One region of the Pararhizobium qamdonense genome, then DNA from elsewhere that is predicted to be linked to it. Evidence: predicted binding sites of a transcription regulator. Region 1 holds the regulator's gene; the other holds the start of a gene.
The links. The regulator LexA, encoded in region 1, represses DNA repair genes until DNA is damaged. The targets are predictions, from matches to a motif close to TGTTCNNNNTGTGTTCNG.

Region 1 (15,594 bases):
ACTGTCTGCTGCCGGCCGTGCGGCATATGAAGGCGAGGGGGCATGGCCAGATCGCCATCGTCTCTTCCGTGACCGGCTATGGTGGCCTGCCGACCAGTGCGGCCTATGGTGCGACCAAGGCGGCGTTGATCAACATGGCGGAAAGCCTGAAGTTCGATCTCGATAAGGTCGGCGTCCGCCTGCAGATCATCAATCCCGGCTTTGTCGAAACGGACGCGACGGCAAAGAACGAGTTCCCGATGCCGGCCCTTGTCAGCGCCGAAGTGGCTGCCGACCGGATTGCGGACGGCCTGAAATCCAGCGGCTTCGAGATTACCTTTCCCAAGCGTTTCACCTATGTGATGAAACTCATCAACCTCTTGCCCTACGGCCTGTATTTCTGGCTGGTCAACCGGGCCACGGGATGGAGGACGCGGCCGCTGGTCACAGGCGCTCCTCCCGTCGAGATCCTGGAGCGGGATCCGCAGGCGGTGTGATGGTCGCAGCCGCACTCATTGGCGGATGCGTGATTGCAGGGTCTTCTGCGCCGCCTCGTCCAGCGGAAAATTCCACATCAGGGCGATCGCTGCGAGTTTGAGCGCAATGGGAACCCAGGCATAGATCGCGGCCAACGCAAACAGCGCGGTTTCGGTATTCTGTGCCGCAGGAGCCGGATCAAAGCCGAAAACGCTGAGCAGCGGAAAGACGATGCCGACGCCTACCGCCAGCGACAGCTTTGTCGCAAGTCCCCAGGCCGCGAAATAAAAGCCACTGCGCTGATCGCCTGACTCTGCGGTATCGGCGTCAATGACGTCAGCCTGGATCGATGCCGGGAGTGTCAGATCGAGACCGAGCAGTAGCCCGGTGAGGGCACAGATTAGCGCGAAGGACACAAGTGCGCCCGCTGGTAGCAGCGGTGCGGCAGAAAAGATCACGCAGGCGGCGATCATGGCGATTGCCCATGCCCGGTGCTTGCCGAGCCTTCGCGCCATCAGCGCGGCAAGCGGGATGCCCGCGACGGCGCTCAGGAAATAGAGAAACAGCAGCGGTCCGCGCATATCCGGCAGTTGCAGCCGTGCCGAGACAAAATAGAGAAACAAAGTCGCCGGAATGCCGTTAGCAAGACCGTTCAGAAAGAAGGCAGCAATCAGCCGCAGGAACGGCCGGTTGCGGCCGAGATAGGAAAGCGCCTGCCGCAGCGGCAGGGGCTTTCGCGTCAGGTTGGCGGGTTCCGGAACGATCCATATGGTCAGACCGCCGAAAGCGAGAAGCGTCACCGCGACCGTGATGCCAAGGACCGCGAGGCCGGAAAATCCGCGCTGTTTAAACCCGATGGCGAAGGGAAGCACGATCGCAATGAGAGTGCCAGCGAGCGTCAAGCCTTCCCGCGCCGAGGTCAGCCGCGTGCGGCCATGATAATCGGAGACGAGTTCGGCGCCCCAGGCGGAATAGGGCACGACGGCGAGCGTGAAACCCAGCGATGTCAGCATGCCCCACACCGTCAGCCACGCAATTCCTGCGCCGTCCGCAGGCCAATAGAGCATGAGCGCCGAGAGCGCGGCAACAGGCAAGGATATCAGGAAAAGCAGCCGGCGGCGGCCGAAGCTCGGATTGATCCGGTCGGCCGCATAGCCCGCCAATGGATCGGTTATCGCATCGAACAGGCGCACCAGCAAAAGCGCCCAGCCGACCGAGGCAATCGGCAGGCCCAGCGTTTCGCTATAATAGGTTGGAACGAGAGAATAAAGCGGAAGGCCCAGCGCTGCGAGCGGCGCTGCGGGCAGGGCATAGGCAAACAGCATCCGGCGGCTGACCGGCGTTCCGGCGCCGCCGCCGGTTGCGGGATTATTCATACACGATCTGTCGGACGTCGATGTTCTTTGCCCTGAAACCGGCTTCGCAATAGAACAGGTAGAACTCCCAGAGCCGCTTGAAGCGGATATCGAAGCCGAGCGGTTCGACTTTGTCCCAGACGCTCCAGAAGCGTTCGCGCCATTCGGCAAGTGTGCGGGCATAATCGAGCCCGAAGCCGAAATCGCCGCTGATCTTCAAACCCACCTTGCGTCCGAGTTCGATCAGATGTTCGCGGGTCGGCAGCATGCCGCCGGGAAAGACGTATTTCTGGATGAAATCGGGATTTGCGCGGTATTCCTCGTAAGCTTCCGGCTTGATGGTGATGATCTGCAAGGCAGCCTTGCCACCCGGCTTCAGGCAGCGTTGCAACTGCGAAAAATAAGCAGGCCAGTATTTTTCGCCGACGGCCTCGAACATTTCGATGGAGACGATCCGGTCATATACGCCCGTCTCGTCGCGATAATCCTGGAATTTGATATCGACCTTATCGGAAAGACCAGCGTTTTTCATGCGCTCGTTGGCGAAGGCCAGCTGTTCGCGGCTGATCGTCAGCCCCGTCACCTTGCAGCCGATTTCGCTGGCCGCATATTCGGCAAACCCACCCCAGCCGCAGCCGATCTCCAGCACATGATGGCCGGCCTTGATGCCGGCGGCATCGGCCAGCGCCTTATATTTGGCGCGCTGGGCCGATTGCAGGTCGTTGGCACCCGTGGAATAGAGCGCGGAGGAATAGGTCATCGTCGGATCGAGCCATTCCTTGTAGAAGGCGTTGCCGAGATCGTAATGGGCGGAAATGTTCTTTTTCGATCCGGATTTCGTGTTGGCATTCATCCAGTGGCGGAATTTTTCGACAAGCCGCAGCACGCCGCGCGCGCCATTGGAAAAATTACGGCCGACATCTGTATTGACGAGAAAGAGTTCGAGAAACGCCCCGACATCCGGGCTATCCCAGTCGCCGTCCATATAGCTTTCAGCAACGGCGATCGTGCCGCCGGTCAGCGCGCGCTGTGGTAAATTCCAGTTGTGCAAGGTAATGGACGCGACGGGACCCTGCGCCTTGCCTTTGATCACCACCGTGCGGCTATCCGGCAATGTCAGCTTCAGACATCCCGCCTGCATATGCACAAGTCCGCGCAGCACCATCTGAGCTTTTGCGGGTAATCCTTTGACAATGCGTGATAAATTCTCAGCTGAAAGACGCTCGCCGTCCTTCGGGTCACAATAACCGGTGCCTGCTGGGCTCATTCGACAGATCCTCCGCAATCATTGCTCTTGACACAAAATAACCTCATTCCGCCGGACCGCCAACCTGGGATTCATGAGAAAAACCATGGCTTGTCCTTCGGCCCTGCTTCCAGGCGCTCGTCGGTTCGGGCGCTTGCGGCCGCGGGATATAGCGGACGCCTTTGATCCAGAGCTTCAACGCCTCCCAGTGAATCCCTGCAACGATCTTGAGTGTAAGATGCGGGATGCGTGCAACAAGACGCAAAATCTTGCCTGTTTTCAACGGCACCTGCACACCCGAAAAGGTGGCCGCCAGCAAGGGCCCTTCGGTGTCGGTTTCCAGAATACGCCAGCGGATCTCCTCTCCGGGCGGGAGCATGCGAAACTGATAGCGCATGGCCATCGGAATGAACGGCGAGACATGAAACAGCTTGTCGCATTGCTGGCGGATGCCGGCATCCGAAACGTCGCCGGGTCCGATCGGGCAGACATAGGTATGGCGCTCGCCGAACGTGTTGCGGACCTCATAGACCATGGCACTCAGCGTGCCATCGTCCGCATAGGCATAGTAGACAGAGAGAGGATTGAAGACGAGGCCGAGGATGCGCGGGTAGCACACCAGAAGCACACGCGCCGGCCGCACCGCCAGGCCATTCTGCGCCAGGAGATCGTCGATATAGCTGCGCAGCGAAAGGCCATCCTTGCGGGTATGGTCCTTTTCATGGAACGAGAGAAGATTGCGGCGGTTGACCGAAAAGACTGCGCTCAAGCGGTCCGCTTCGTCCAGCCGGTCGAGATCGACCATCAGCGAAAACACGTCATAGCTGAACCTGTGACCGACAGGCTTCATCCGCTGGTGCATGACCTGGCCGGAAAAGAGCACCGCCGCTTGCGCGGGTGGCGCTCCGTTCTTTGCCATGTGCGAGCCGGGACGCATTTACTCCGCCGCCTCCTTGAAGATTGAGGAAACCTGCTCACGCCATGGAATGATGCCGCCAAGGGCTTCGGCTGCGGCAAGGCCGGATGACAGGCCGTCCTCATGGAAACCGTACCCTGTCCAGGCACCGGCAAAGAAGGTGTTGTTGTCGCCTTGAATGGATTTCAGATCGCGCTGGGCAGCCATCGAGCGGGCGTCGAACTGCGGATGATCATAGGAGAATTCGGCAAAGACCTTGTCCGCAGCCGGCTCACGCTCCGGATTGAGGGTGACGAACAGCGGGTGCTGCGGCGCGATCCCCTGAAGGCGGTTCATCCAGTAGCTGACGGCAACACCCTGCGATCCGCAGGGTTTGGTCGAGCGCAGATAGTTCCACGATGCCCAGACCTTCGGGCGTTTCGGCATCAATGCCGTGTCCCGGTGGAGAATGACGCGATTGGCATGATAGGGCACTGCCGACAGAAGCGCGCGCTCTGCTGGTGTCGGATCCGATAGCATCGCCAGCGCCTGGTTGCTGTGGGCGGCGATGATCACCTTGTCGAAGACTTTCGTTGCACCCTGCGTGTCGGTGATGATGACCCGGCCGTCTTCCCGCCGCAGCGAGCGCACGCCGCAGCCGAGATGGACGCGGTCACCCAGCGGCTGCAGAAGCTTGTGCAGATAGTTGCGGCTGCCGCCGGTTACCGTGCGCCAAGGATGCGGCTTGGAATAGATCAGGCGATGGTTGTCGAAGAACTGGATGAAATTTTCGGCCGGAAATTCCAGCATCTTCGCTGTCGGCGACGACCAGATCGCCGCCGCCATCGGCGCAAGATAATTGTTGGTGAAACCGGGTGAAAAACCGCGCCAGTTGAGATAATCGCCGATCGACATCGCCTGAAGCAGGCCGGCACTGCGGTCTTCCAGGCAAATGCGGTTGAAGCGCAGGATTTCGCGCAGCATCATTAGAAAGGACGGGCGGACAAGATTGCGCTTCTGGGCAAACACGGTTGCCAGATTGTCGCCGCTCCATTCCAGCCGGCCATGATCCAGCGAGACGGAAAAGCTCATGTCGCTCTTGTGCGTCGTCACGTCCAGCTCGGCAAACAAGGCCGTGAGATTGGGATAATTGGCCTCGTTATAGACGATGAAGCCGGTATCGACCGACAGCGGCGTACCGTCATAGTCGATATCAACCGTGGCCGTGTGCCCGCCCGCCCGCTCGTCCTTCTCGTAAAGCGTGACATCATGGACGGGATTGAGCGCCCATGCGGCGGAGCTGCCGGAAACGCCGGAGCCGATCACGGCGATCGACAGACGGCGGCCGGGAGAATGGTGGGGACCATGGGAAAAGGGGGCGTTCATGCTGCGTCCTTGATCTTGTTATAGGCAGCAAGAGCGCGATCGCGCGCCTTTGCGTGGTCCACGAGAGGCTGGGGATAGGTTTGTCCAAGCGTCACACCGGCGGTCTTCAAAACCGCTTCGGGCGCCTCGAACGGACGGTGTACGAATTTTGCAGGCAGGTCCTGCAGTTCCGGCACGAAGGTTTTGACGTAGATGCCGTCGGGATCGAACTTTTCGCCCTGCAGGATCGGATTGAAGACCCGGAAAAACGGCGAGGCATCGGCACCGCTTCCCGCGACCCACTGCCAGCTTGCCGCATTGGAGGCCGGGTCCGCATCCACCAGCGTGTCGCGAAACCAGGCTTCGCCGCGCCGCCAGTCGATCAAAAGATCCTTGATCAGGAAGGACGCCGCAATCATCCGGACGCGATTGTGCATCGTGCCGTGCCGCCAGAGCTGCCGCATCCCGGCATCGACGACGGGATAACCGGTCTCGCCCTTTGTCCATCGATCAAAGGCATCCGACGTTCCCGACCAGGCGAAGGCATCATATTTCCGGTTGAGATTTTCGCGCGGCAGATCGGGGTTATGAAAGAGCAGATGATAGGAAAAATCGCGCCAGGCGAGTTCCTTGCGAAAGGTGATCACGTCGTCAGCGGGAACATTGTGCAGGTTGCGCGTCGCATGCCAGATGCGGGCAGGGGAAATTTCCCCCATGGCGAGATAGGGCGAGAGGCCGGACGTACCATCGACCGACGGCAGGTCGCGCCGGGTCTTGTAGCCGGACATCCCATCATCGACGAAGGCCTCCAGCCGTTCCAGCGCTGCCGCTTCCCCAGGGGTCCAGACTTCGGAAAAACTCTTTGCCCAATCCGGCTTTTGCGGCAGAAGTTTCCAGCTGGCGAGATCATTGCTTGCGGGCCACCGATCCGGTGCTGCCAGCTTTTCCGGCCGGTCGAGAGGATGGTCCGGCTCTCCCGCTGCCTCGAGCGCCCGCCAGAACGGGGTGTAGACTTTGTATGGCGTTCCCGATCCCGTCTTCAATCGCAGCGGCTCGTGCAGAAGCTGTCCGGCGAAGCTTTTCACCGTAACGCCCTGATCAGACAGCTGGTCTTTCAGGGGCGTATCGACCGCGATCCCCTTCGGATCGTAGCGGCGGTTCCAATAGATGTCCGAAGCACCAGTCTCATTAATCAGGTCAGCGAGCGCCGTATCAGGTTTGCCGCTGCGCAGAACGAGCCGGCTGCCGATGCTATCCAGATCCGCCTCAAGGCTTTTCAGAGAATGATGCAGCCACCAGCCCTGCGCGGCACCCAGTGGCCCATTTTCACTGTCTGCCGGTTCGCGGATATAAACGGGAATGATATCGCGACCGGTCTGCGCAGCGGCATGCAAGGCATGGTTATCGCCGAGCCGCAGGTCCTTGCGAAACCAGACGATAATCGGAGTGCCTGAGGAATTACCGTTGTTTTTCATCACTATCCGCGCTTCGTATCCAACGTCTTTACTTACGCAGATACGGATGCGGCGGATCAAAGGTTTCGCGAAGAAAGCTATTTATTTCATTGTTTTGCGGGAAATGCCGGCATCGCTGCCGCAGCACGCGATCACCAATGAAGCGTGATAAAGGCTGCTCGCACTCGCCTCAAAACAAACTTCTGCCGCATCAGCTCTTCTGGAGTGCCAGATGCGTGCCTAGGCCAATAAGCATGGTACCGCCGGCGCGCTGCAGCAGACGCTGGGCGCCGCTCGAGCGCCGCAGCCGTGTCATCACCGCCCCCGCAAGGAAGACGCAGACGAGATCGGCGGATGAAAAGATCAGGTTGACGATCGCTCCGAGGATTGCGAGCTGCAACCAGACCGGAAAGACAGCGGAGGGATCGACGAATTGCGGCAGGAAGGCCACGAAGAAAATCGCGGTTTTCGGATTGAGAACCTCGACCGTGACGCTCTCGAAAAATGCCCGGCGGCCCGATTTCGGCTCGATGCCGGGCAGGGCGTCGTCGCCCTCCACCTTGGCGCAAAACAGCGAGATACCGAGCCAGACAAGATAGGCAGCACCGGCCAGTTTCACGATGAGATACAGCGCCGGCACGGCGTGAAACAGGATGGAAAGACCCGCTGCTGCGGCAAGAACATGGGCATAGCCGCCAATATGGATACCGAGCGCCGCCATCAGTCCCGACCAGCGGCCGCGCGCAATGGTTTGTGCCGCAGCGTAGAGCATCGCCGGCCCCGGAATATAGGCAAAGACTGCGGTGGTCGCGATGAAGGCAATCAGCAACTCGATCGGCGGCATTGTCTGCTCCTGGTTAGGTTTGCACCCTATACAACAGGATTTTCAAAAAGTCGCGTCTGGCAAGCAGCGCTGCCGAGCCCAGGCCTCGCCGCTTAGCAAGGTCTTTGTAAACTGTCTCCCCGGAGAGTTTGGCGCTCACCTTATGGCAACTCGCAGGGACATATCTTCGGGAACGAGCGCGCGGCCGTCCTCAGCGAGGACACGAAGGGGCTGTGGCGGAGCACCGGTGACCGTGTCGATCATCTCGGACATCTCCTCGCCATCCTGAAAGAGCTGCTCTTGTCCCCATTGACGCAGCGCCAGGATCACGACCAGCAGCCGGCGGCCCTTGTCTGTCAGGTGGTATTCATTGCGGTCGGGCCGCAAACGCGATGGCTCCAGCCGCATGATGCCGTCGTCGACCAGCTTTCGAAGCCGTGTGCTCAGGACGTTCTTCGCCAGGCCGAGGCTCTGTTGAAAATCGCTGAAGCGGCAAGCGCCCCGTAATGCATCGCGAACGAGCAGCAGCGTCCACCAATCGCCGACCGTATCCAGAGACCGGGCGACGGGGCAACGCGCATGTCCAAAACTCTTTCTCCGCATCTCGCATCCGCCTTTCGAAAATCACCGTGCGTTCACGGTTGTATTTTTAAACCCTGTGGATAAAGATACAGAGGTTGTATCATGAAACCGTAAACACAACCCCTGGCGATAAGGACAGAGCCAATGCGCATGCTCGTGGTGGGAGCCGGTTCGACCGGCGGATATTTCGGGGGCAGGTTGGCTGCGGCCGGCAAGGATGTGACCTTCCTCGTCCGGCCTGCTCGTGCCGAACAGTTGCGAAGGACCGGCCTTCAGATCGTCAGCCCGGCCGGGGACCTCTCGATCAAGCCTCAGCTGCTCACGGCAGGGGAGATTTCGGCACCGTTTGATATCGTTCTGCTCGCGGTCAAGGCGTTCTCGCTGGCGGCGACAGTGGAGGACTTTGCGCCGGCGGTGGGACCGAACACGTTGATTTTGCCGGTTTTGAACGGCATGAAGCACATGGATGTGCTTTCCGCGCGGTTTGGCGCGGAACGTCTGGCGGGATGCGTCTGCAAGATTGCGACGGTGCTGGACCAGGAGGGACGTATCGCTCACCTGGCGCCGTTCCATGACCTGTTTTATGGCGAGCGCGATGGGGCGCTAACGGACCGGATGGCGGCCATTGACGCGTTCATGAAAGGGGCGGGCTTCGACGCGCGCCTGTCGTCCTCGATCGAACGGGAAATGTGGGAGAAGTGGATTCTTCTGGCTTCGCTTGGGGCGATCAATTGCCTGATGCGCGGGGCTGTCGGTGATATCGCCGCAGCACCCGGAGGTGCTGAGTTTGCCGCAAGCCTGCTCGACGAGGCCGTCGCGACCGTTCGCGCAGTTGGGACCGCGCCAAGCGATGCGTTTGTGGCTGCGGCCAGGGACCAGCTCACGCGGCAGGGATCGACGCAGACATCGTCCATGTACCGCGACCTGAAGCAGGCAAAGCGGATCGAAGCCGAGCAGATCGTCGGCGATCTCGTGCGGCGCGCCCGCGAGGCGCAGATTGCGACGCCGCTTCTGAGCGCTGCCTTCGCCAACCTGTCGATCTACCAGTCGGGCTTGGCTGCGGAATGACGATAGCTGCTGACAGGGAGGCGTCCGTACGCCGACCAACCTGAACCGACACGCCACGCGGCAAAACCTCTTTCTGATTGGCCTTGAATCGAAAAGCCTTCGCATCGCTGCGAAGGCTTTATGAATTTGGCTCCCCGGGCCGGATTCGAACCGGCGACCTGTCGATTAACAGTCGAATGCTCTACCGCTGAGCTACCAGGGATCATCTGCGGCGGTGTGTGCTGCAGAAGTGAGGCTGCTAATACAAATGCTTTTCCGATTTGCCAAGCGGTTTTTCAAAAAAAACGCACAATCTTGTCAGACTGTGGAGAACTTCCCATCTGAAGGGAGCACCGCTTTCCAGATGGTGCGCAAGCCAACCCCTTGACGCTAATGGATTGCGCTATGATGGGCGCGCAATTGACTCTGAGACAGGTGAAATGAATGGCAGGCTCGCAAAAAACGAAAAAATTCGGCATCGATGCCCGGACCCATGAACTGATTATCGGCTCATGGCGGATGCGGCTGCCGCAATCGCGTTTGTTGCGCATCACCATCGGCGTCGCTCTGATCTTTGGCGGCATTTTGGGATTCCTTCCTATCCTTGGGTTCTGGATGGTGCCTCTAGGTTTGCTGGTGCTGTCCCACGATCTCGCCTTCGTGCGGCGCCGGCGGCGTAAGCTTTCGGTCTGGTGGGCGCGCAAATGGCAGCCGTCCAACTAGGACGAGGCGCTGACGATCAAAGCGCACCGGCTTGATGCGAGAGACCTCCGTCGGTCAGTGCACCGTTTTTGACAGGCAACTCCTATTTGCAGTTGCGCACCTCACGCGCAAAAAAATCGCTCAATCCGCGAAACGCATGCGCGTGATCGCAATTTTACCGAGTCGGCCTCATGACACACCACAGCCGGCCTGCGAAATCGCCTTCCATCCTTGAAATCGTTCAATGAATTTTAAGCACTTGCGGAACACATATGGAACAGATAGTGTTCGTTCTTGATTTGTTTCTCGATTCTGGAGTGATCGTTCATGCTGACCCGCAAGCAACAGGAACTGCTTCTGTTCATTCACGAAAGAATGAAGGAATCGGGGGTACCGCCGTCCTTTGACGAAATGAAGGATGCACTGGACCTTGCGTCGAAATCCGGCATCCACCGGTTGATTACAGCACTTGAAGAGCGCGGCTTCATCCGGCGCCTGCCCAACCGGGCAAGAGCGCTTGAGGTGATCAAGCTGCCGGAAGCCTATTCCACCAGCCTGCAGCCCAAGCGCGGCTTTTCGCCCAGCGTCATCCAGGGAAGCCTGGGCGCACAGCCGGCGCCGCCTCCGGCACCCGTCAAGACCGCAGCCAATAGTGACACCGTCTCCATTCCCGTCATGGGCAGGATCGCGGCCGGCGTGCCGATCTCCGCGATCCAGAATAACACTCATGATATTTCCGTGCCTCTCGAAATGGTCGGTGCCGGCGAGCACTATGCGCTTGAAGTGCGCGGCGATTCGATGATCGAGGCCGGCATTCTGGATGGCGACACGGTCATCATCCGCAATACCAATAGCGCCAGCCCAGGCGAGATCATCGTTGCGCTTGTCGATGACGAGGAAGCGACGCTGAAGCGGTTTCGCCGGAAGGGCGCTTCGATTGCGCTGGAAGCCGCCAATCCTGCGTATGAGACGCGCATCTTCGGGCCGGACCGGGTCAAGATTCAGGGGAAACTGGTCGGATTGATCCGCCGGTATCATTGATTGCATCGTCGATCGTTTTTTGATGGAAACGCGGCAATCCCAACGGCTGGCATTGCCCGATCATAAATGGCAGGTGCGCAACGGTCTGATCCAGGATATGGGGCAGGGACGTGCGCAGCTTCAGACTGTGGAAGACTGGCTCGGGAACGTCCGTTGGCAAATTAACACGGACGTTTTTCAGAAATATCCTCTTGCGATTTGTTTGGGATCATTCTAAACCGCCGCCACAGTTCGATGATTTGAGCTGACGAGGCCTCGTGGCGGAGTGGTGACGCAGAGGACTGCAAATCCTTGCACCCCGGTTCAATTCCGGGCGAGGCCTCCAAATTTTCCATATTTCAATATGATACAGGGTGCCGACAACGGCACCCTTTATTTTCTTGTCGCTCCATGTTGCAAGGCACTTCCCGTAATTTTCAAGGGTTTCAATCTGATGACCGCGCCTCCATGCAACATGCGAATCGAAGGTCATCGGGATTCAAGGGGATAAAGGGTACAACACGTATTGCGGAGTGCATCTTCAGCGTAAGCTCATGAGGAATGATGCGAAAGCGCGAGTGCCAGGCGGAGGCAGCGAATGAAAGTTTTTTCAGCCACTGACACCAATCCCGCTTTGGCTTCTGCACTAGGTCGTTTTGCCCAGGCCAGTGCTCACCTCGAGCATTCCATTCAGGATGCGATTATTCGGATTCTACCGCTCACATCGGAAATGGGTCTTGCTATTTTATATGAGAGCAGCATCGGCAGAGACCTTCAAATTCTAAGTCTTCTGCTACAACTTCCCGAAACGTCGGTGGCTGACGAATGGCGGGAAAAGCTCTTGCAACGTATACCGCTTGTGCAGGACAGCATCGAAGTCCGCAACCGTCTCTTACATAACCCGATTATGGTGGGAGATCGCTCGCTCGTTGTCCAAATGCATCGCCGTGGCAAGCGTAGCGCACTTGAGATTGATGTGGCCACCATCCTGACTTGGGCGCAGGAGGCTTCCGAGCACGCATTCTGGTTCGGGACTGTCCCGCACGGAGATTATGATTTCTCTACGTGGGGTAGGGGCTTTGCAGACTATCAAAACACCGATTGGCCGGCACGACGGAATAGGTCTTCTCGGAAGTTCAGAACACCCATGAAAACTGAGGAATGACGCGCGAGGAGGGATAAATCACATGGATTGGTCTACCGTTTCTGAAGATCAGTTGTTTGAACACGGCGGGGAGCAACCCGGCTCCCAAAGATCGTACGATCGCGACCTCGAAATCCGGCGACGTGTTTTCAAGTTTGAGAAAACAGCCGCTGAAGCGCAAATCGCGGCGGCAAGTGCAACTGTGAAAGCTGCTGATGCCACTGTCTCGACGGCAAGGTGGACGATGATCTCTGCGATTGCGGTTGGGCTCACCATTGTCGTCACAGGGATCGGCATCTGGGTAGATGCATTTTTCAAATCTGCGGGCTGACTGCGTCACAAATCCGGACGCAGTGGGAAATTCCCACGACGCTCTTACTATCGGATTATCAGACAGCCAGACCTCAAAACTGAAGACTGCAAATCCTTGCACCCCGGTTCAATTCCGGGCGAGGCCTCCAAATTTTCCCAGATTGAAAATACCGTCGTGGTGTCAGCGGCACGAGGATTTCGTGAGCTTGCTTAGCAATCGATTTGCTTTATGTGCGCCGGGATTATCTCGCTACCCTTCTCCACAAACAGCTTAAACACCCTGCCTCATAGGCTTGGCCGACGCGAACATCGTGTCAATATGCTCTCATAGGGTGTGGTAGGGTGTATTCATGGGACGCATCATTATCTGGATCATTTGCGGCTTTGTGACTGCAGTCATTGCTTCAAGAAAATGGCGGAGCGGTTTCAGTTGGCTGCTTGTCTGTTCGCTTTTCGGGGTTTTTTGGGCTTATCCCTACGATGAAGCCAGAACGAGTCGCAATCGCATCAGCTCGATAGTCAATCGACGGCCGGCCCACTCGACGTTTCCCTGAATGTGCTGAAACCATTTTTAAGGGAAGCCAAAGTCAGTCAGCAGTGCGGGCACCTTATCGCCGCCTAAGCTGACAATTTTTCAGCAGGATTCTTTGCAATCTCTATCGCTGATAACTCTGTCCTTTGGCTTTTATGCAAGCGGTACACCGTTAATGATAGTAGAAACAGGCGCAATCGGCTTTGCTATCATCCGGTGCCGTCCAGACCCGCACAGCGAGTTTTTTGGCCGTTCCGGTCTCATCCAATCTTAGTCCCAACAGCGATACGGCCGCGAGCTTGGGGTTGATGGCATCGATTTCGATCGTCGATCCGACCTGATGGACGCCCTGTTTTGGGGTCCAGGTGAAAAACTGCACGCTGTAATGCATGGCATTCTCCTTCACCGCGCTTTGCAGCACTTGAGTTCAACTGATGAACAGACGCCAAAAGACGCTGGCCAGGGGGCGTTTCACTGCTGGGTGGGTACTCAATGCGTAGGAGGGCAACATAGCATATTTCGGAAGGTGGTGAAATATGCCTAAGCCTATTTAAGTCCGATGGTCATGCACTATCGCCGATGCGTCCGAAGCGGGCCTAACGGTCTGGAACAGATTGTTAAAATTGGTTTGAGCAGGCGACTTCACGCGCACTTGAACAGTCTGAGCGGATGAAGGGTCGAATATCGAGCAGCAAAGCCGGCTCGACGCGTCGCGTAGCGCTGATGGATCAGGCGGTTTTATTGTCACATTGATAAGGCCGAAACACGCGCCGGTGTGCGAAAAATGTACAAAACCCTTACGGACAGATGCCGCCGATCGCGCAGGATCTTCGTGCGCCCTTGTAGGGCTTGCCGGTTGTATCCGCGTTGGAAAATCCGGGGGTCGGCCGCACGGCCTGCTGTGGCGGCGAGACGAGCAAAAAGAGGGTCCAGAGAGCAAGGCCACTCAAAACAGCGCAGATCGCAATATAGGCATAGAAAATCCGCACGGTATTGCCAGCTATGTTTCCTTAAGAGGTTGGACCAAGAGTTTGGACGTTGAAGAGGGTAGCTTAAGTGTCAGCATGGCTTGGGCGGGGCATGGCACGACACTATAAACAAAAATGCCATGCCCCTATGGCGTTCAAGGCCAACGCTTTTTTGTAGCCGCCGGCGCCAAACGAGACAATTCCGACATAAGGCGCGCGGGATACGGCCTTTGGACGAGGGCGGTTTAAGCGGAGCGTAGTGACCACTTCGGTTTTACGATCCGGCCGCCATGCTCCGTCATCACGGCAGTTTTCATCCCTAGCACAATGGTGAATGGACAATTAAATTAGGCAAAGCTAATTTAATTGGGCTGTTACCTTGGCGAAGACCGGAACAGCATATTTTCGAAGCCGTTTTCAATTCTGCCTATTGGGTCTACGTATTGGGGATTTTTTTAACGATCTGCATTTGCACGGCATCGAGAACCCGTCATCTGATCCGGTGACGGGTTCTTGCCACGCTGGTTGTTGTGAACATCCGGAATAGAGGTGTTGCTGCCTTTCGCAGGCTTTATGTCGCGAAAGACGGCTTGGGGAAGGGTGGATGCGCCGGTCATCCAGCAATGATTGTGATATGAAATCAAATATATAAGCGGCGTTCATGGCGGGCTGCGCCTGACGATGATGAGCACTACGTCTACGCTATAGCGCTCTAATCCCGCAATCGTCTTGATTGATTGCGAGGAGGCGATCGCGGTTCCTGCGAGAACTCTCGCGAGACATCGACTCGATGCGCGGAAACAGTTAGGGTTCCGGCGTCGCCATGCCCAATTCATCCGCGCGGTGGCCACTTCTTTGCTGGCCGCCTCCAGAACCGGAAACCGCGCGCATGCGCGCCGGCGGAGCGTCATGCAGCCGGCCCCAGGCCCTGCGGAACTGACGGGTCGAGGCAAATCCCGACCGTTCGGCGATGCTCTCCATATCGAGACGCGATCCGACGACCATTTCCTTCGCGAGCGCGATGCGCATACGGTTCACATAGTCGATCACGCTCATGCCCGTCTGCTCGTTGAAAAGCCGCGAGAGGTTACGCGGACTCGTCGCGGCGACCGTTGCGAGCATCTCCACGGACCAGGACCGGGAGGGATCGGCCGCGATGGCGTCCTGCGCCCGATGAACGGACGGATGGATATGGTTCCGCCCTTCGAGCCAGGGCGAGAGCTGTGGATCGGCCGGGCCGCGCCGCATGTACACGACGAGATATCGAGCGATCGCGAGCGCTGTCGGATGGCCGACCTCCCGCGCCACGATGGCAAGCATCAGGTCAATCCCGGCGGTGATGCCCGCACTGGTCAGCCGGTAACGGTCTTCCACGTACAATCGGTTCTCGAGCACACGCGCCCGTGGCGCCGACCTACGAAGCGCTTCGATCGTCGCGTGATGGGTGGTGCATTCATAGCCGTCGAGCAATCCGGCACGGGCGGCGAGCAGCGCTCCCGAGCAGATCGTCACGAGCCGGGTGTCCGGACGGATGGTTCGCCGCAGCCATTCGACGATCTCTTCCTCGAACGTCGCATCATCGCTGCGATCGTCGTAGATGCCACCCAGCGGCTCGTCCGCTGAACCGGAGATGACCACCAGCGCATCGTCTGGGATACTTGGCGGTAGGGGTGCGATGCCCGCGAGAGCAATT
Region 2 (15,594 bases), 1.6 Mb from region 1:
GCCTCGATTTCATCCAGAACAGCAGAAAAATCGTCACCCAAGCCTTCATCCGCTCCAAACGCGGCGCGCAGAACATCATAGGCCGGTTGCTCATCCAAAGGCTTGATATCGCTCTTGGCAATCAAGCCCCGGCGTAAAAGCTCTTTCGCCTCATCGGAAAGACTACGCCCGGTGCGGTCAGCCGCAGCAGCGATATCGCGCTTCAAAGCATCGGAAATATTTCGGATCAGCAGATCACCCATACGCAACCTCCACTATGATATCAGTGATATCATAGTCTCTCCGGCCCATATTTTCAATGGAAGCGTCAGATCGCCTTGGCGCCGCGGGTCTTGGCGGCCTTGGTGAACTTGCGGATCACCATTTCGCGCTTGAGCTTGGAAATGTGGTCGATGAACAGCACGCCGTTCAAGTGATCGATCTCGTGCTGCAAGCAGGTCGCCAAAAGGCCGTCGGCCTTGGCTGTCAGCTTCTTTCCGTCGAGATCGATATATTCGACCGTAATCGTCGCAGGACGTTCGACCTCGGCATAATAATCCGGGATCGACAGGCAGCCTTCCTCATACACGGACCGCTCGTCCGATGTGGTGAGGATTTTGGGATTGATGAACACCAGCGGCTGCTTTTCCTCGCCGTCCTTGGCAACATCGATCACCAGCATCTGGCGCGGAATGCCGATCTGGATCGCGGCCAGGCCAATGCCCGGCGCGTCATACATCGTATCCAGCATGTCATCCGCCAGATGGCGGATCTCGGCACTGACCGTTTCCACCGGCTGGGACAGCTGGCGCAGCACGGGATCGGGAAGAATGATGAGCGGCTTGATGGTCATCTGGCTCCCATAACCGATCTTTTGCGCCGATGGAATTCTCGTTTTCAAGATTTTTGCAGCCAATGCAGCAGTTTGTATTGGCGCGTTTACCAATGTTCTTGTTTTGATCTAGTCAGCAAACCCGAATCCCCTTACTCTCTTGCGATGGAACCGACAATTCTGACGCTCGATCAACCGCTTTTCATCCTTGGCTCCTACACGGTGACGCCGGGCATGTGCCTGTTCGGCGCTGCCGCAATCGTGCTGTTTGCCGGCATTCCGGCGGTTCTTCGCAGGCGGCGGGACCGGCAATCGGCAGATGATGCCGAGCAGCGGATGACGGCGCTGCTTGCTGCGCAGACCGAGATGCAGGGCCGCATCGCTGCGATGGCCGATGTGTTTGGCGCGCGCCAGTCCGAACTCAACCAGTCGATCAGCCAGCGGATCGACGGCATGACGCACCGGCTGGGCACCTCGATTACCGAGCAGACGAAGGCGACGCATGAAAACCTGCGGCGGCTGCAGGAGCGGCTGGCGGTGATCGATACCGCGCAGACCAATATCCAGTCTTTGGCCAAGGACATGGCCGGGCTGCAGAGCATTCTGTCCAACAAGCAGACGCGCGGCGCCTTTGGCCAGTCGCGCATGGAAACGATCATTGCCGATGGCCTGCCGATGGGCGCCTATGCCTTTCAGGCGACGCTTTCCAACGGATCGCGGCCGGATTGCACCATCCGCATGCCGAACGGCCAGCCGGCCCTGGTGATCGACGCCAAATTTCCGCTGGAGGGCTGGAATGCCATTCGCAGCGCCGAAAATCCTGACATGGTCCGGCAGGCGCAGCAACAGTTTCGCCGCGACATGGAGGTGCATATCCGGGATATCTCTGGAAAATACCTGATCGCCGGGGAAACCCAGGAGACCGCCTTTCTCTTCGTTCCCTCCGAATCGATCTTTGCTGAAATCCACGAGCATTTCGAGGGCATCGTCCAGAAAGCGCACCGGTCGCGCATCGTCATCGTTTCGCCGTCGCTTTTGATGCTGTCCATCCAGGTTATCCAGGCGATCCTGAGGGACGCCCGGATGCGCGAGCAGGCGCATCTGATCCAGGGCGAAGTGATCCGGCTGATGGAGGACCTGACCCGGCTCGACGACCGGGTGCGCAAGCTGCACGGCCATTTCCTCACCACCCAGAAGGACGTCGATGATATTCTGATCTCCTCGGACAAGCTGAAGAAGCGCGGCACGCGCATCGAGGCACTGGACCTCGAGACGGCGGGCGCTGCTCAAGACGGAAAGACCGATCAGAAATCCTTCGATACGCGTATCGGGCAATTGAAGCTGCGGGTGGTTGACGAGGACTAACCCGGTCGGGCACTGTCCCGGAAAAATCGGCTGCCCCGGGAGACACCTTACATGATCACAGTTTTCGGCTCCATCAACATGGACCTGATCGCCACCACCGCACGCCTGCCCAAGCCCGGCGAAACCGTGACCGGCACCGGGTTTTCCACCGCTGCCGGCGGCAAGGGCGCCAATCAGGCACTGGCGGCGCGCCGCGCCGGAGCGGCCGTGCGCATGGCTGGAGCCGTCGGCTCCGACAGCTTTGCCGATGGAGCGCTTGCGCTGCTGAAGCAGGCGGGCACCGACCTGTCGCTGACGAAAACAGTGAGCGAACCGACCGGCACCGCGCATATCCTCGTCGGTGGCGATGGTGAAAACGTCATCGTCGTGGTGGCGAGCGCCAACGGCACGGTCGGCGCAGGCGATGCGCAATCCGCCGTCGAGACGATGGATGCTGGCGATACGCTGATGCTGCAGCTCGAAATTCCGGCCGCTTCGGTCGAAAAAGCGCTCGTTGCGGCCAAGAGCAAGGGCATTACCTCGATCATCAACATTGCGCCGTTGACAGCGGATGCCGCACGGCTTGGCCGGATGGCGGATATTGTCGTCGCCAATGAAACGGAATTCGAGCTTCTGGCCGGGCGCGAAGGGCTGTCGGCTGCCGAGCGTGAGGAGGCCATGCAGGCGCTGTCGCGGGAAACAGGCCAGACTGTCATCGTCACGTTGGGCGCCGAGGGCGTTGTAGCCGTGCGCAACGGCGCGATCCATCGCGCCAAGGGTTTGAAGATCGAGCCGGTCGATACGGTTGGCGCCGGCGATACCTTCTGCGGTTATCTTGCCGCAAGCCTCGATGCCGGGCTCGATTTCGACGCGGCGCTGCGCCGTGCGGCGGTTGCAGGCTCTCTTGCCTGCCTCAATCCGGGCGCCCAGCCGGCCATTCCGCTGGCCGCCGAGGTGGATGCAAAAATCTGACCGGTTCTGAGCGCAACTGCGCCTCAGCGCAATCAGAACAGCGAACGTCGCCCGCACGCCACGCAGTAGAAAATCCCCTATAAACTATGGGATTTCAGTCTCTGACGTTGTTCTAATTTTAATAAATTCCGCGCTATCAAAAAGCTGCAAAGGCCGCCTTCCAAGGATCAAGGGCGGCCTCACGATGCCGGTCGGCATCTGGCGCCCTATGAGGGGGCATCTCCCATCCAAAGATCGCGTCATTCTGCGGCTTGAAATCCGCGGACCTCTCACAATGCGGGGACATTCATGTTCAAGTTCCAGGCCAAATCGCTGGCCACAAAGCTTATCGCGGTCACGGGCGGCACTATCGCGCTCGTCCTTCTCGCCTCCAACTACGTGCTCATTTCCCAGACGCAGGATCGTGTCGAGACGCTGGTCATCGACCAGGCGCGGACCGAAGCGAAATCCATTGCATCCGACATTGCCAGCAACATTGCCGAGCTGGCGGGCGCTGCCCGCTCTACAGCCGGGATCATCGGACGCGGCCAGGAAGGCGGCTATCTCGACCGCAAGGCCGTCGTCGATCTGCTCAAAGCCAATGTCGAAAAGAATACATTCGCGTTTGGCAGCTGGTTTGCCGAAGAGCCCAATGCTTTCGATGGCAAGTCCAAGGATTATGCCGGCCAGAAGGATTTCGGCGCCAGCAAGGACGGAACGCTGAACCCCTACTGGACAAAGAGCAAGACCGGCATCGCGTTTTCGACCTTCGATTCCGACTATGCGGCCGACTGGTATGGGCTGGCTGCCAAGAGCCAGAAGGGCGCGATGTCCCCGCCCTACACCGAGACCACGACGGGCGACAGCAACTCGATGTCCTCGATCGCCTATCCCGTTATCTCCAACGGCAAGCTGATCGGCGTCAGCGGCGTCGATGTTTCGCTGTCCTCGCTTGCCAACAAGATGAAGGATGTCCGCCCCTTCGGCACCGGCCGCGTGACCCTTCTCTCGCAGAGCGGCAAATGGCTGGTCGCACCGATCCCGGACCTCTTGATGAAGGATTATGACGGTATCGGCGCCGATATCGTCAAGACTGCGCTGTCGACTGCAAAGCCGGGCATGATCCATGACCTGACATACGATGGCAACGAAACCTTCGAGCGTGTCGTCTACCCCTTCAGCCTGCCTGACGTGAACACGACCTGGGTCGTGCTCGTCGATGTGCCGCAGAGCGCCATCAACGCCCCCATCATCGATCAGACCTATATGATGATCATCGGTGGCCTGATCGTGCTGGGCGCCGTGCTTCTCGGCCTCTACCTTGCGGTCCGCAGCTTCGTTCAGAAGCCGCTTGCAGGTCTGGTCAGCGATGTGGAAAACCTCAGCAAAGGTGTTTATACCAATGCCGTATCCGGCCAGGACCGCACCGATGAGACCGGTTCCGTCGCCAAGGCGCTTGAAGGCTTCCGCCATAGGCTCGCCGATACCAAGCGTCTGGAAGCCGAGGCGCAGCAGGAGCGCCGGTCGTCCGAACAGCAGCGCAGCCAGTCCGAAGCCGAACGCGCCCAGTCTAGCGCCACCCAGCGCGAGATTGTTGCCAAGCTTGCCAAGGGCCTGTCGCAGCTTTCCTCGGGTGATCTTGCCTATCGCATCACTGACGACTTCCCCGGTGAATATGCCCAGCTGAAGACCGACTTCAACTCCGCCATGGATAGCCTCGAAGAGACGATCCAGACGGTCAACAGCTCGGTCGTCAACATCGGCACCGGCACCAGCGAAATCAGCAACGCTGCCAACGATCTTTCGCACCGCACCGAGCAGCAGGCCGCAAGCCTGGAAGAAACGGCAGCGGCGCTCGATCAGCTGACCTCGCAGGTCAATGCCAGCGCCGACAATGCCAAGGTGGCGGCAAAATCCGTCGAGACCGCCAGCAGCGACGCCGAACAGTCCGGCGAAGTGGTGCAGAAGGCGATCGCCGCGATGAAGGGCATCGAGCAGTCCTCCGGCGAAGTCAGCCGCATCATCGGCGTTATCGACGAGATCGCGTTCCAGACCAACCTCCTGGCGCTCAATGCCGGTGTTGAAGCGGCCCGCGCCGGGGATGCCGGCAAGGGATTTGCCGTGGTTGCCCAGGAAGTGCGCGAGCTTGCCCAGCGCTCGGCCAATGCCGCCAAGGAGATCAAGCAATTGATCAACACCTCGGCCGGCCAGGTTCGCGATGGTGTCGATCTCGTCGGCCGTGCCGGTGGCGCGCTGCAGAAGATCGCCGACCAGGTGGTGCAGATCAACGGGCTCATTCGCCAGATTTCCGGCTCGGCCTCGGAACAGGCTGTCGGCCTGAAAGAGATCAACACGGCGGTCAACCAGATGGACCAGGTGACCCAGCAAAATGCTGCGATGGTGGAAGAGACAACCGCCGCCAGCATGGCGTTGAACGAGGAAGCCCGCGCGCTGAGCACGCTCGTCTCCCGCTTCCATGTCGCCCGTCACGGCCAGCCGTCCACCGAGATGCTGCGCAACACGGCCGACCGGATGCGGGCACCAGTCCGGTCATCCGCGCCTGCCTACAGTGCGCCTGCGAAATCCGCTCCGGCCCGCTACAGTGCGCCGGCGCCAAGGGCGGTGCCGCAGGTCTCCGGCAACACTGCGCTTTCCCAGGATAATTGGGAAGAGTTCTGAACTGATAACACAACCTACGGGAACGGCGCCCTTGCGGCGCCGTTTTTCGTTCAGGCATTCTGCGGCTTTTTTTAGTATTTCCAATATTTTAGATGAACGACCGGTTCACATTGCGTTCATAGCGATAAGCGCAAGGTCCGGCATCACATCGAAAGGATGGAACTATGAACACGACAATCAAGACACTGGGCGCCGCTGCCATCGCCGTCATGGTCGGCCTGACATCGTTCATGCCGGCATCTGCAGCACCGGTCCGGGCAAACGACGTTCAGCTGTCGTCCAGCGTCGAACTGGCGCAGTACCGCCAGCGCGATTCGGATGCGCCGCGCTGGAAGAAGCGTCACCAGAACAGGCATGATCGCGCCGAGCGCCGCCAGGAACGCCGGGGCTATTGGAACGGGCACCGTGGTTACCGCGAACATCGCCGCGGCTACCGCCGCCATAGCGACGGCTACTACTATTCTCCGGAAGTTTTCCGTCTTTACATTCGCTAACTGAGAAACGGCCGCCACTTTGAAACGTGGCGGCCGGTTCGTTTGAAGAGGTTACAGCCGGGCGATGCGCTCGGTCAGAAGGTCGAAGAAACCCTGGTCATCGACCTCGCGCATGACCTTGGCATTGTGCTTGCGGCCAGTCACCTGCCACCAATCGACGACGGTCATGCCCACGGTGAGTTCGGACCTGGTCTCGATCTCAACGTTGCAATCGCGGCCCTTGAACAGGTCGGGACGCAGGACATAGGCGATCACGGTCGGATCATGCAGCGGGCCGCCATCGGAACCGTATTTCTCGATATCGAAGCGCTCGAAGAATTCCAGCATCTCGGCCATCGCAACCGCTGCCGGCGAGCCGATCGCCTTGATCTTTTCGACGCGGGCCTTGTGGGTTAAAACCCGGTGCGTGACATCCAGCGGCATCATCACGATCGGAATGCCCGACTTGAAAACGATGTCGGCGGCGTCCGGATCGACGTAGATATTGAATTCGGCTGCCGGCGTAATGTTGCCGCCCTCGAAGAAGCCGCCCCCCATCATGACGATTTCGCGCACGCGCGGTGCAATCTGCGGCGCCTTGTTGAGCGCCAGCGCGATATTGGTGAGCGCACCTAAGGTACAGAGCGTGACGGTGCCAACCTCTTCCGAAAGCAGGGTCTCGATGATGAAATCGACCGCGTGCTGTGTTTGCATCGGCATGGTCGGCTCCTCGACCACCGGGCCGTCCAAGCCGGTCTTGCCATGCACATGTTCGGCTGTCACCAACTGGCGTACCAGCGGCCTGTCGGCTCCGGCATAGACCTTAACGTCGCGGCGGTTGCACAATTCGCAGATCACCCGGATATTGCGGGAGGTCAACGCCACCGGCACATTGCCGGCAACTGCGGTGATCCCGAGCACGTCCAGTTCGCCAGGGCTGCCGAGCGCCAGCATGATGGCGGCGGCATCGTCCTGCCCCGGATCGGTATCGATGATAATCTTTCTCGGCGCGGGCATGCGGGTCTCCTCCAAATCAGCGAGCGGGACTATGATTTGCCTCTTGGTCCAGTGCAAGCGCCTTGCACTCGCTACGCACAGCTACCATATTGAAGCCTCTCGGATGCTGCCTCGCAGGTCCGTCAAAACAGTCGCTTGAGCTGCAAGGACTAGATATGACCCGGATCACGCCCTTTACGAGCCCGCTGCTGCTCGGTTTCGACGCGATGGAAAAGACCCTTGAGCGCATTGCCAAGGGCAATGACGGCTACCCTCCCTATAATATCGAGCGCGTGCGCCGGGACGACACATCCGGCGAGCCGGACAGCCTGCGAATCACGCTGGCCGTTGCCGGTTTTTCAGAAGACGATCTCGACGTCACGACCGAGGAAAACCAGCTGATCATTCGCGGGCGCCAGACTGAAACGGGGGAACGCGACTATCTGCACAGGGGCATTGCGGCGCGCCAGTTCCAGCGGATGTTCGTACTTGCCGAGGGAATGCAGGTTTCCAAGGCGCAGTTGAAGAACGGCCTGCTCTCTGTCGATCTCATTCGTCCAGAACCTGTCCGTATGGTAAAGAAAATTAATATTTTGGTCGCAGAGTAGGATAACCGGCAGCCTCTGCCGGCTGCACCAAGGACCCGGCCGCTCCCAATGGCCCCGAACTTCGTACAGTAAAATCAATGTGTTGCGGGTTTCAATTGTCTTATCGGCGATGGAATCGGCAAAGCCACGGAGTACGACTCATGGGATTGAAACACGTCAGCTCGCATCTGTCGAAAAATGACCTGGCGCATCTGGGCGCCGGCGAAGTTGGCTATATTCGCAAGATGCGCTCGGACGAAGTGTCCCGCGTCTTTCCGGAAGCGCCCAATATGGATCCCGACCTCGACCTATGGGCACTGTTCGGTGCCGACGGCACGCCGATCCTTCTGACCGACAACCGTTCCAGCACCTTCTTCAAGGCCGCAGAAGACGACCTGCGCACCGTGAGCCTGCATTAAATCACAGGCAAGTGACATTGCGGCTTAGTTTTGATCGACGTTCAGGATTGAACTGAGCCGCTGTCTCCTCATCGCGGCGCTTCGACGATTTCGCCTTAGACGTCATAGACGCCGCCTCTCCTGCGGATTGATGGGCCCTTCGTCGCCTTCCGGCGTCCCATTCCCGAAGCCGAAACATGACCGCCCCTGACCGTATTGACATATCGGTAAATCTCGATATTATCAGCGCATGGATTTGCTCGAAATATTCAAAGCCCTGTCAAACCGCACACGACTTGAAATCGTGCAGGGTTTGAAGGATCCCGTGAAGAACTTCCCTCCACAGGATGAAGGTGACGTTCTGACGGTCGGGGTCTGCGTCAGCAGCATTCAAGAGGGCGTCGGACTGTCGCAATCGACGGTGTCCGATTATCTTGCGACGCTGCAACGAGCAGGCCTGGTGGAAGCCAGGCGCATCGGCCAGTGGACCTACTATAAACGCAACGAAACAACCATCAGCGCTTTGGCCGGGATCATCGGCAAAGACCTGTAATTTTTACCATAGAATATCGGTAATTCGCGATATTTCTTTTTAACGAAACGAGGATTTGCAATGAAAGCGATGATGCTTCACTCTTTTGGCGGCCCGGAAGCGTTCAAACTTCGCGACGTGCCGACGCCTGTTCCGCATGCGGGACAGGTCCTGGTGCGCGTCCATGCGACGTCGATCAATCCCTTGGATTACCAGGTCCGGCGCGGTGACTATCGCGACCTGGTGCCATTGCCGGCCATTACCGGTCATGACGTATCCGGAGTGGTGGAAGCAGTCGGCCCCGGCGTGACGATGTTTTCTCCAGGAGACGAAGTCTGGTACACGCCGCAAATATTCGACGGGCCGGGAAGCTATGCCGAATACCACGTTGCGAACGAAAACATTATCGGAACAAAACCCAGTTCGCTCAGCCATCTCGAGGCGGCAAGCCTGAGCCTGGTTGGCGGTACCGCGTGGGAGGCCCTGGTCGTCCGTGCAGCTCTCAGAGTTGGGGAAAGCATCCTGATCCATGGCGGTGCGGGAGGGGTCGGCCATGTGGCGATCCAGCTCGCCAAAGCCATCGGTGCGAACGTGTTCACGACCGCACGCGAGGATAACTTCGCGTTCGTACGCAGCATGGGCGCGGACGTTGTCATCGACTACAGGAACGAAGATTATGTCGATGTTATCATGCGGGAAACGGGGGGCCGTGGCGTCGATGTCGTGTTCGACACCATTGGTGGCAACACATTGGCGCGCAGCCCGGATGCGCTCGCACAACTCGGCCGCGTTGTCACGATCGTGGACATTACAGAGCCACAGAACGTCGTTCAGGCCTGGGGCAAGAACGCGAGTTACCACTTCGTTTTCACACGGCAAAACCGGGGCAAGCTGGACGAACTGAGCGCACTGGTAGAGCGCGGGCAGTTGCGGCCCCATGTGGGCGCCGTCTACCCGCTTGCCGACATTCCCCTCGCCCATGCCCGGCTGGAGGCCCCCAACAACGGCCTTCGTGGAAAAATCGCGATCGCAGTCGAGCCTTCGGCTCATCCCGCAAATGCGGACATTTGACCGTTGAGTGTTAGAGCCGCCGGAATGTCAGATAGGCGGACTTGCGGCCTTCCCGGCGTGCCTTGGCCTCATAGCGCGTGCTCGGCCAGCCGGCATAGGGCGTCAGCCAGTCACTGGCATTTTCGGCCGTCCAGTCGAATGCCGGGTGGTCGTGGCAATGCGACAGCGTCCAGTTGACATAGCTATCGATATCGGAGGCGAAGCAGAAGATGCCGCCGGGTTTCAGCACGCGCGCGAACCGGTCGAGATTGACCGGGGAGACGAAGCGGCGTTTCCAGTGCTTCCGCTTCGGCCAGGGATCGGGATAGAGAAGATCGATCTGGTCGATCGCGTTTTCCGGCAGCCAGTCCAGAACCTGCGTCGCGTCGTCATCATGCAGGCGGATGTTTTCGACACCGCGCTCCTCGATATATCCCACCAGCTTTGCCATCGAATTGACGAAGGGCTCGACGCCGATAAAACCGGTCTCTGCGTCTTCGGCCGCGCGGTGGATCAGGTGCTCGCCGCCGCCAAAGCCGATTTCCAGCCGCACGCGGCCCACCGGATTGCGAAACAGCGTCTTCACGTCGTCCGGTGCCGGCGATGCCAGATCAAGCCTCAGCAAGGGAAGCACGGTTTCGAGATGCGTCGCCTGCAGCGCGCGCAAAGGCTTGCCCTTGCGGCGGCCGAAGAAAGCTTCGGTCGAACGGCTGCGATGCTGGTCAGTCATGGCAATGTCTTTCACGATAAAAGCGGACGTCTCCGTCAGGAAACATCCGCTTTACAGTTTTATCGGCAGGTCCGTAAAGAGCCGGATCAGGCGGCCTTCAGGGCTTCGTCCTTCAACGCATCCTTGAGCGGCTTGACGAGATCAAGCTTTTCCCAGGAGAAGGAGCCGTCGCGGCCGGCCTTGCGGCCGAAATGACCATAGGCCGAGGTCTTGGCATAGATCGGCTTGTTGAGGTCCAGATGACGGCGGATGCCCGACGGGGACAAATCCATCGTCTTGCGGATCGCAGCTTCGACCTGGTCTTCCGTCACTTTACCGGTGCCATGCAGATCGACATAGATCGACAAAGGCTGTGCGACGCCGATCGCATAGGCGATCTGGATCGTGCAGCGGTCTGCCAGACCGGCGGCAACGACGTTCTTGGCAAGGTATCGCGCCGCATAGGCTGCGGAACGGTCGACCTTGGTCGTGTCCTTGCCGGAGAATGCGCCGCCGCCATGCGGGGCTGCGCCACCATAGGTATCGACAATGATCTTGCGGCCGGTCAGGCCCGCATCACCATCCGGCCCGCCGATCACGAACTTGCCGGTCGGGTTGATGTACCAGTTGCAGTCATCGGCAATGGCGATGTCATGCAGCGCTTCGCGGATATAGGGCTCGACGACGCTGCGAACCTTGGCCGAATCCCAGCTTTCATCGAGATGCTGGGTCGACAGGACGATCGAGGTTACTTCCGCCGGCTTGCCGTCGATATAACGGACCGTGACCTGGCTCTTGGCGTCAGGACCCAGGCGGCCGGCGTCGCCGCCGCCCTTCTTGCGGGCCGTGGCAAGCAGATCGAGAATGCGGTGCGAATAATAGATCGGCGCCGGCATCAATTCTGCGGTTTCCTTGCAGGCGTAACCGAACATGATGCCCTGGTCGCCAGCGCCTTCGTCGCCCTGCTTGTCGGCGGCATTATCGACGCCCTGGGCGATATCGGCCGACTGCGGATGCAACAGCACGTCGATCTTGGCGGTCTTCCAGTGGAAGCCTGCCTGCTCGTAACCAATTTCGCGGATGGCCTTGCGGGCGGCAGCCTTGAACTTGGCCGGGTTGATAACCGGATGTCCGGCGGCATCTTTCAGGACGTTGCCGTCCTTGTCCTTCTTCAAAAGCGTGTCCGGCACCCGCACTTCGCCGGCGATCACCACGCGGTTGGTGGTTGCCAACGTCTCGCAGGCGATGCGAACTCCCCAGGGGTCAACCCCGGTCTTGGCGGCTTCACGATACACAAGGTCAACAATTTCATCGGAAATCCGGTCACAGACTTTGTCCGGATGACCTTCTGCCACGGATTCACTCGTAAACAGGTAGTTAGCGCGCATGCGGGAAGTCCCCTCAAAGAAAAAACTGCTTCAACCGTGTTAGTGATTTTGCCAGGAAATGACAAGCACACAAGGACATAAATATATCTTTATATGGGTAATGGAGGAACAGTTTTCCGGGCTTTTGATGCTTAAAAGCCGCATTTCAGCAATTTGAAGAGCGTGAGGTCAAGGTGGCCCCTGGAATCCGGGCACAAAAAAAGCGGCACTGTCCGGCCGCTTTTTTTCATCTATGGATTGCAGCAGCCTATTATTCGGCTTCTGCTTCCGCTGCCAGTGCCTTGACGAGGTCCACCAGCTTGCGGCGTACCTTGGGATCGCCGATCTTGACGAAGGCGCGGTTCAGCTGAAGCCCTTCCGAGGACGACAGGAAATCGACCACGTAGTTGGAGCTTGAGGCTTCGGCCATGCCAGACGGACCGGTTGACGAATCGCCCGGTGCATCTTCGAAAAAGAAAGAGACCGGAACATTCAAGATGCTTGAAATGTTCTGAAGGCGGCTGGCGCCGACACGGTTCGTGCCTTTTTCATATTTTTGAATCTGCTGGAAGGTGATCCCGAGGCTCTCTCCGAGTTTCTCCTGGCTCATGCCCAGCATGGTACGGCGAAGGCGGATCCGGCTACCGACATGAATGTCGATAGGGTTCGGCTTCTTCTTGTTCTCTATCATAACGGTTTCCTAATAAGCGAAGTTTCAGTTGCTCCCATAACCTGGACACTTGCCGAGAGCAGACTACACGTCACGATGTGTAGCCGGGGCGGAAACCCCCCGAACATAGGTGAAGATCGATGGTGAGTGCCACTATGCAATTTTAGGGGTTTTTGGTCAATTCTCTCGCAGAATAAAACTTGCACGGGAAATAAGTGCTAAACCGAGCAGGAGGCACCCAATCAGGATTGCGTTCCTTTCCTGCTGCTCGTGGCTCATTAGCAAATCAAACTTTCCCGGCAAAAGTGTGTCCACGAAGCCCTTGGTTCCGAAGGGGAACCCGGTGACGATCTCTCCCCTGCCATTGATGACGGCGGATATCCCGGTATTGGCATCGCGGATGAGCGGCAGACCCGTTTCCACGGAGCGAACCCGCGCCTGTTGAAAATGCTGATAGGGGCCGGGCGTATTGCCGAACCATGCGTCGTTGGTGAGATTGAGCAAGGCATCGGCCTGAGATGCCTCGCGGCCGATTTCCTGAGGAAAAATAGCCTCATAGCAGATCAGTGGATAAAACGTCCGGCCACCTGGCAACGTCAACAGCGTCCGCGTTGCCGCAGCCGAAAAACCGCCGGGCATGGCGACCGTGTCGAGGCCCGCCGCCGACAGAAGGCTTTCCAGCGGCAGATATTCACCAAAGGGGACCAGATGGACCTTATCGGCCGCGCCGACGATCTGGCCGCGATCGTCGATGACGTAAATCGAATTGTAATAGCGCGGCGGCTGGCCGGCACCGCTGGCTTCGGCCCGTACTGCGCCGGTAATCAAAAGCTGGCCATCCTGCAGCACATCGGAAATTCGCAGCAGCGCATCCGGATTTTCGGTCAGGATGAACGGCACGGCGGTTTCCGGCCAGACGACGATATCCGGACGCTTGCCGCCATCGGCGGATGGCGCCTGCGTCAGCGCCAGATGCTCTTCAAAGATCGCCATGCGCTCGGCGTCGTCGATTTTCTGCGATTGATCGATCAAGGGCTGAACAAGCCGGATCGTCAGGGCGGGATCGGCCGGTGGCGGCAGTGGCTGTTCCAGCCGGTAATAGCCGTAGCCGAAATGGGCGGCGACCAGAACTACGGCAAGGCCCAACCCAAGGCTCAGCCCTTTGCGCGTGCCGATGAGTGCCGGCGCTGCGAAGACGAAGACAGCCAGCATATTGACGCCGGCAAGGCCGATCACGGACGCCGACTGCATCATCAGCGGAATCGGCATGGCGGCATAACCGATGGCATTCCAGGGAAAACCGGTCAAAACGAAGCTGCGCAGCCATTCAAACACGCCGAACGCAAAGGCGAGCGCTGCGATCCGGCCCATACCGTCAGTCCAAAGGATGCGGGCAATGGCCGTAGCGAACGCATAGAAGAAGGCCAGAAACGCCGGCACCCCGATCACCGCCAGCGGCACGGCCCAGGCAAATTCATCGGCTTCGACGAGAAGCGCATTACCCAGCCACCAGAGGCCGCCCAGAAAATAGCCGAAGCCGAAACACCAGCCGATCCAGAATGCCGGAAAACTGCGCCGGACGAACCCGTGGTCGGGATTGCCCGAGGCGCCGTCGATCAGCCAGACGAGAATGGGAAAAGAGAGAAACGGCGCGGCAAAAACGCCAAACGGAGGCAAAGCGAAAACGGCGATCAGACCGGCAACAAAAGCGACAAGCGCCCGGCGGGCGCCCGACAACAGCATGATCCTGCCCGCAAGCCACTCCATTCACATCCCCCAATCGGCGCAAGCCGCCACACGGGTTATCCGCGCGGCCGATCGAATCGCGCAGCAACCGTTCACCCCGAATCAACCGGGGGCAGTGTTCCAAAAAAGTGGCGGCTTGTCGTGCCCGGAAACGCCGTTTCGGCGGTTCTGGCGTGGGGTTAGAGCCTCGTGCGATCAATGAGGCGCATTCTGTTGCCTCAAATCGGCCGATCCACCAGAAGGATGGCGCAGGGCGATGCCGCCCCATCGGACAAGCCATCCGACGCAGTGGGCGGCCGATTTGAGGCAACAGAATGCGCCTCATTGATCGCACGAGGCTCTATCCCGTTTCGCGCAGCGAGGTCTCCGGCTGGGCGATTGGCGTTGCCTCGAATGGCAGATCCTCTTCGCCCTTTACTGGACGGCGGCGGGCCGGCGGGCGCTTGCGCACGATCCGCACGCGCTTCACGCGGCGCGGATCGGCATCCAGCACCTGGAATTCAAAGCCGGGAATGGCCTGAACCACCTCGCCACGGGCGGGAATACGGCCGAGCGCAGCAAAGACCAGGCCACCCAGCGTATCGACATCCTCAAGCTGCTCGCGCACATCGAAATCCGGCCCGATCGCAGCGGCAATCTCTTCCAGTTCGACGCGGGCATCGGCGACAAATACGTCATCCGAGGTTTTGGCGAACATCACTTCTTCATCGTCATGCTCGTCTTCGATATCGCCGACGACCATTTCAACGATATCTTCCAGCGAGGCGAGGCCATCGGTCCCGCCATATTCGTCGATCACCAGGGCCATCTGAATACGGGCGGCCTGCATGCGCTGCATCAGGTCAGAGGCATGCATGGATGGCGGCACGAACAGGACCTGCCGGATGATGCCGGCCTCTTCAACCGTCTTGGACAGATCGATACGGCCGAGATCGAAACCGGGCTTGGGCTGGCGCACCGGCTTCTCCGGCTTTTCCGCCGTGATCGCCGTCGCAGTTGCGGTCGAACGGCTGCCATTGCGCCGCTTGTTGCGGGCCTGCTTGGTCACATAGGACAGCAGGTCGCGGATATGGACCATGCCGCGGGGATCATCGAGGCTTTCGCTATAGACCGGCATGCGCGAGCGGCCGGATTCCTCGAAAATCACCATCAGTTCGGCAATGGTGATGCTGAGATCCACGGCCTCGATATCGGCACGCGGAACCATGACGTCCTCGACGCGGACTTCGCGGAAACGCAGGATATTGTTGAGCATGGCGCGTTCGGCCGGCGAAAAGGCCG

Region 2: the regulator LexA is predicted to act here: its motif matches at 926-943, upstream of PYR65_RS20600 (DNA recombination protein RmuC).

The regions. Positions count from the first base shown of each region.
Region 1 covers NZ_CP119566.1:2,665,943-2,681,536, forward strand. Annotated here, with positions in the region: gene PYR65_RS12835 (SDR family NAD(P)-dependent oxidoreductase) at 1-476, shown strand, start outside; gene PYR65_RS12840 (MFS transporter) at 492-1,832, opposite strand; gene PYR65_RS12845 (SAM-dependent methyltransferase) at 1,825-3,078, opposite strand; gene PYR65_RS12850 (DUF1365 domain-containing protein) at 3,122-3,976, opposite strand; gene PYR65_RS12855 (NAD(P)/FAD-dependent oxidoreductase) at 3,995-5,338, opposite strand; gene PYR65_RS12860 (cryptochrome/photolyase family protein) at 5,335-6,792, opposite strand; gene PYR65_RS12865 (hypothetical protein) at 6,782-6,940, shown strand; gene PYR65_RS12870 (LysE family translocator) at 6,983-7,615, opposite strand; gene PYR65_RS12875 (winged helix-turn-helix transcriptional regulator) at 7,751-8,197, opposite strand; gene panE (2-dehydropantoate 2-reductase) at 8,321-9,244, shown strand; tRNA gene PYR65_RS12885 (tRNA-Asn) at 9,372-9,446, opposite strand; gene PYR65_RS12890 (hypothetical protein) at 9,668-9,946, shown strand; gene lexA (transcriptional repressor LexA) at 10,253-10,966, shown strand; tRNA gene PYR65_RS12900 (tRNA-Cys) at 11,218-11,291, shown strand; gene PYR65_RS12905 (hypothetical protein) at 11,544-12,110, shown strand; gene PYR65_RS12910 (hypothetical protein) at 12,133-12,420, shown strand; gene PYR65_RS12915 (hypothetical protein) at 13,106-13,324, opposite strand; gene PYR65_RS12920 (GlxA family transcriptional regulator) at 14,706-15,594, opposite strand, start outside.
Region 2 covers NZ_CP119566.1:4,216,917-4,232,510, forward strand. Annotated here, with positions in the region: gene PYR65_RS20590 (FitA-like ribbon-helix-helix domain-containing protein) at 1-242, opposite strand, end outside; gene def (peptide deformylase) at 308-832, opposite strand; gene PYR65_RS20600 (DNA recombination protein RmuC) at 977-2,176, shown strand; gene PYR65_RS20605 (ribokinase) at 2,228-3,127, shown strand; gene PYR65_RS20610 (methyl-accepting chemotaxis protein) at 3,416-5,785, shown strand; gene PYR65_RS20615 (hypothetical protein) at 5,950-6,279, shown strand; gene PYR65_RS20620 (nucleoside hydrolase) at 6,331-7,275, opposite strand; gene PYR65_RS20625 (Hsp20 family protein) at 7,431-7,862, shown strand; gene PYR65_RS20630 (BQ00720 family protein) at 8,003-8,260, shown strand; gene PYR65_RS20635 (ArsR/SmtB family transcription factor) at 8,490-8,792, shown strand; gene PYR65_RS20640 (zinc-dependent alcohol dehydrogenase family protein) at 8,853-9,842, shown strand; gene trmB (tRNA (guanosine(46)-N7)-methyltransferase TrmB) at 9,853-10,551, opposite strand; gene metK (methionine adenosyltransferase) at 10,638-11,918, opposite strand; gene PYR65_RS20655 (helix-turn-helix domain-containing protein) at 12,169-12,588, opposite strand; gene lnt (apolipoprotein N-acyltransferase) at 12,745-14,334, opposite strand; gene PYR65_RS20665 (transporter associated domain-containing protein) at 14,654-15,594, opposite strand, start outside.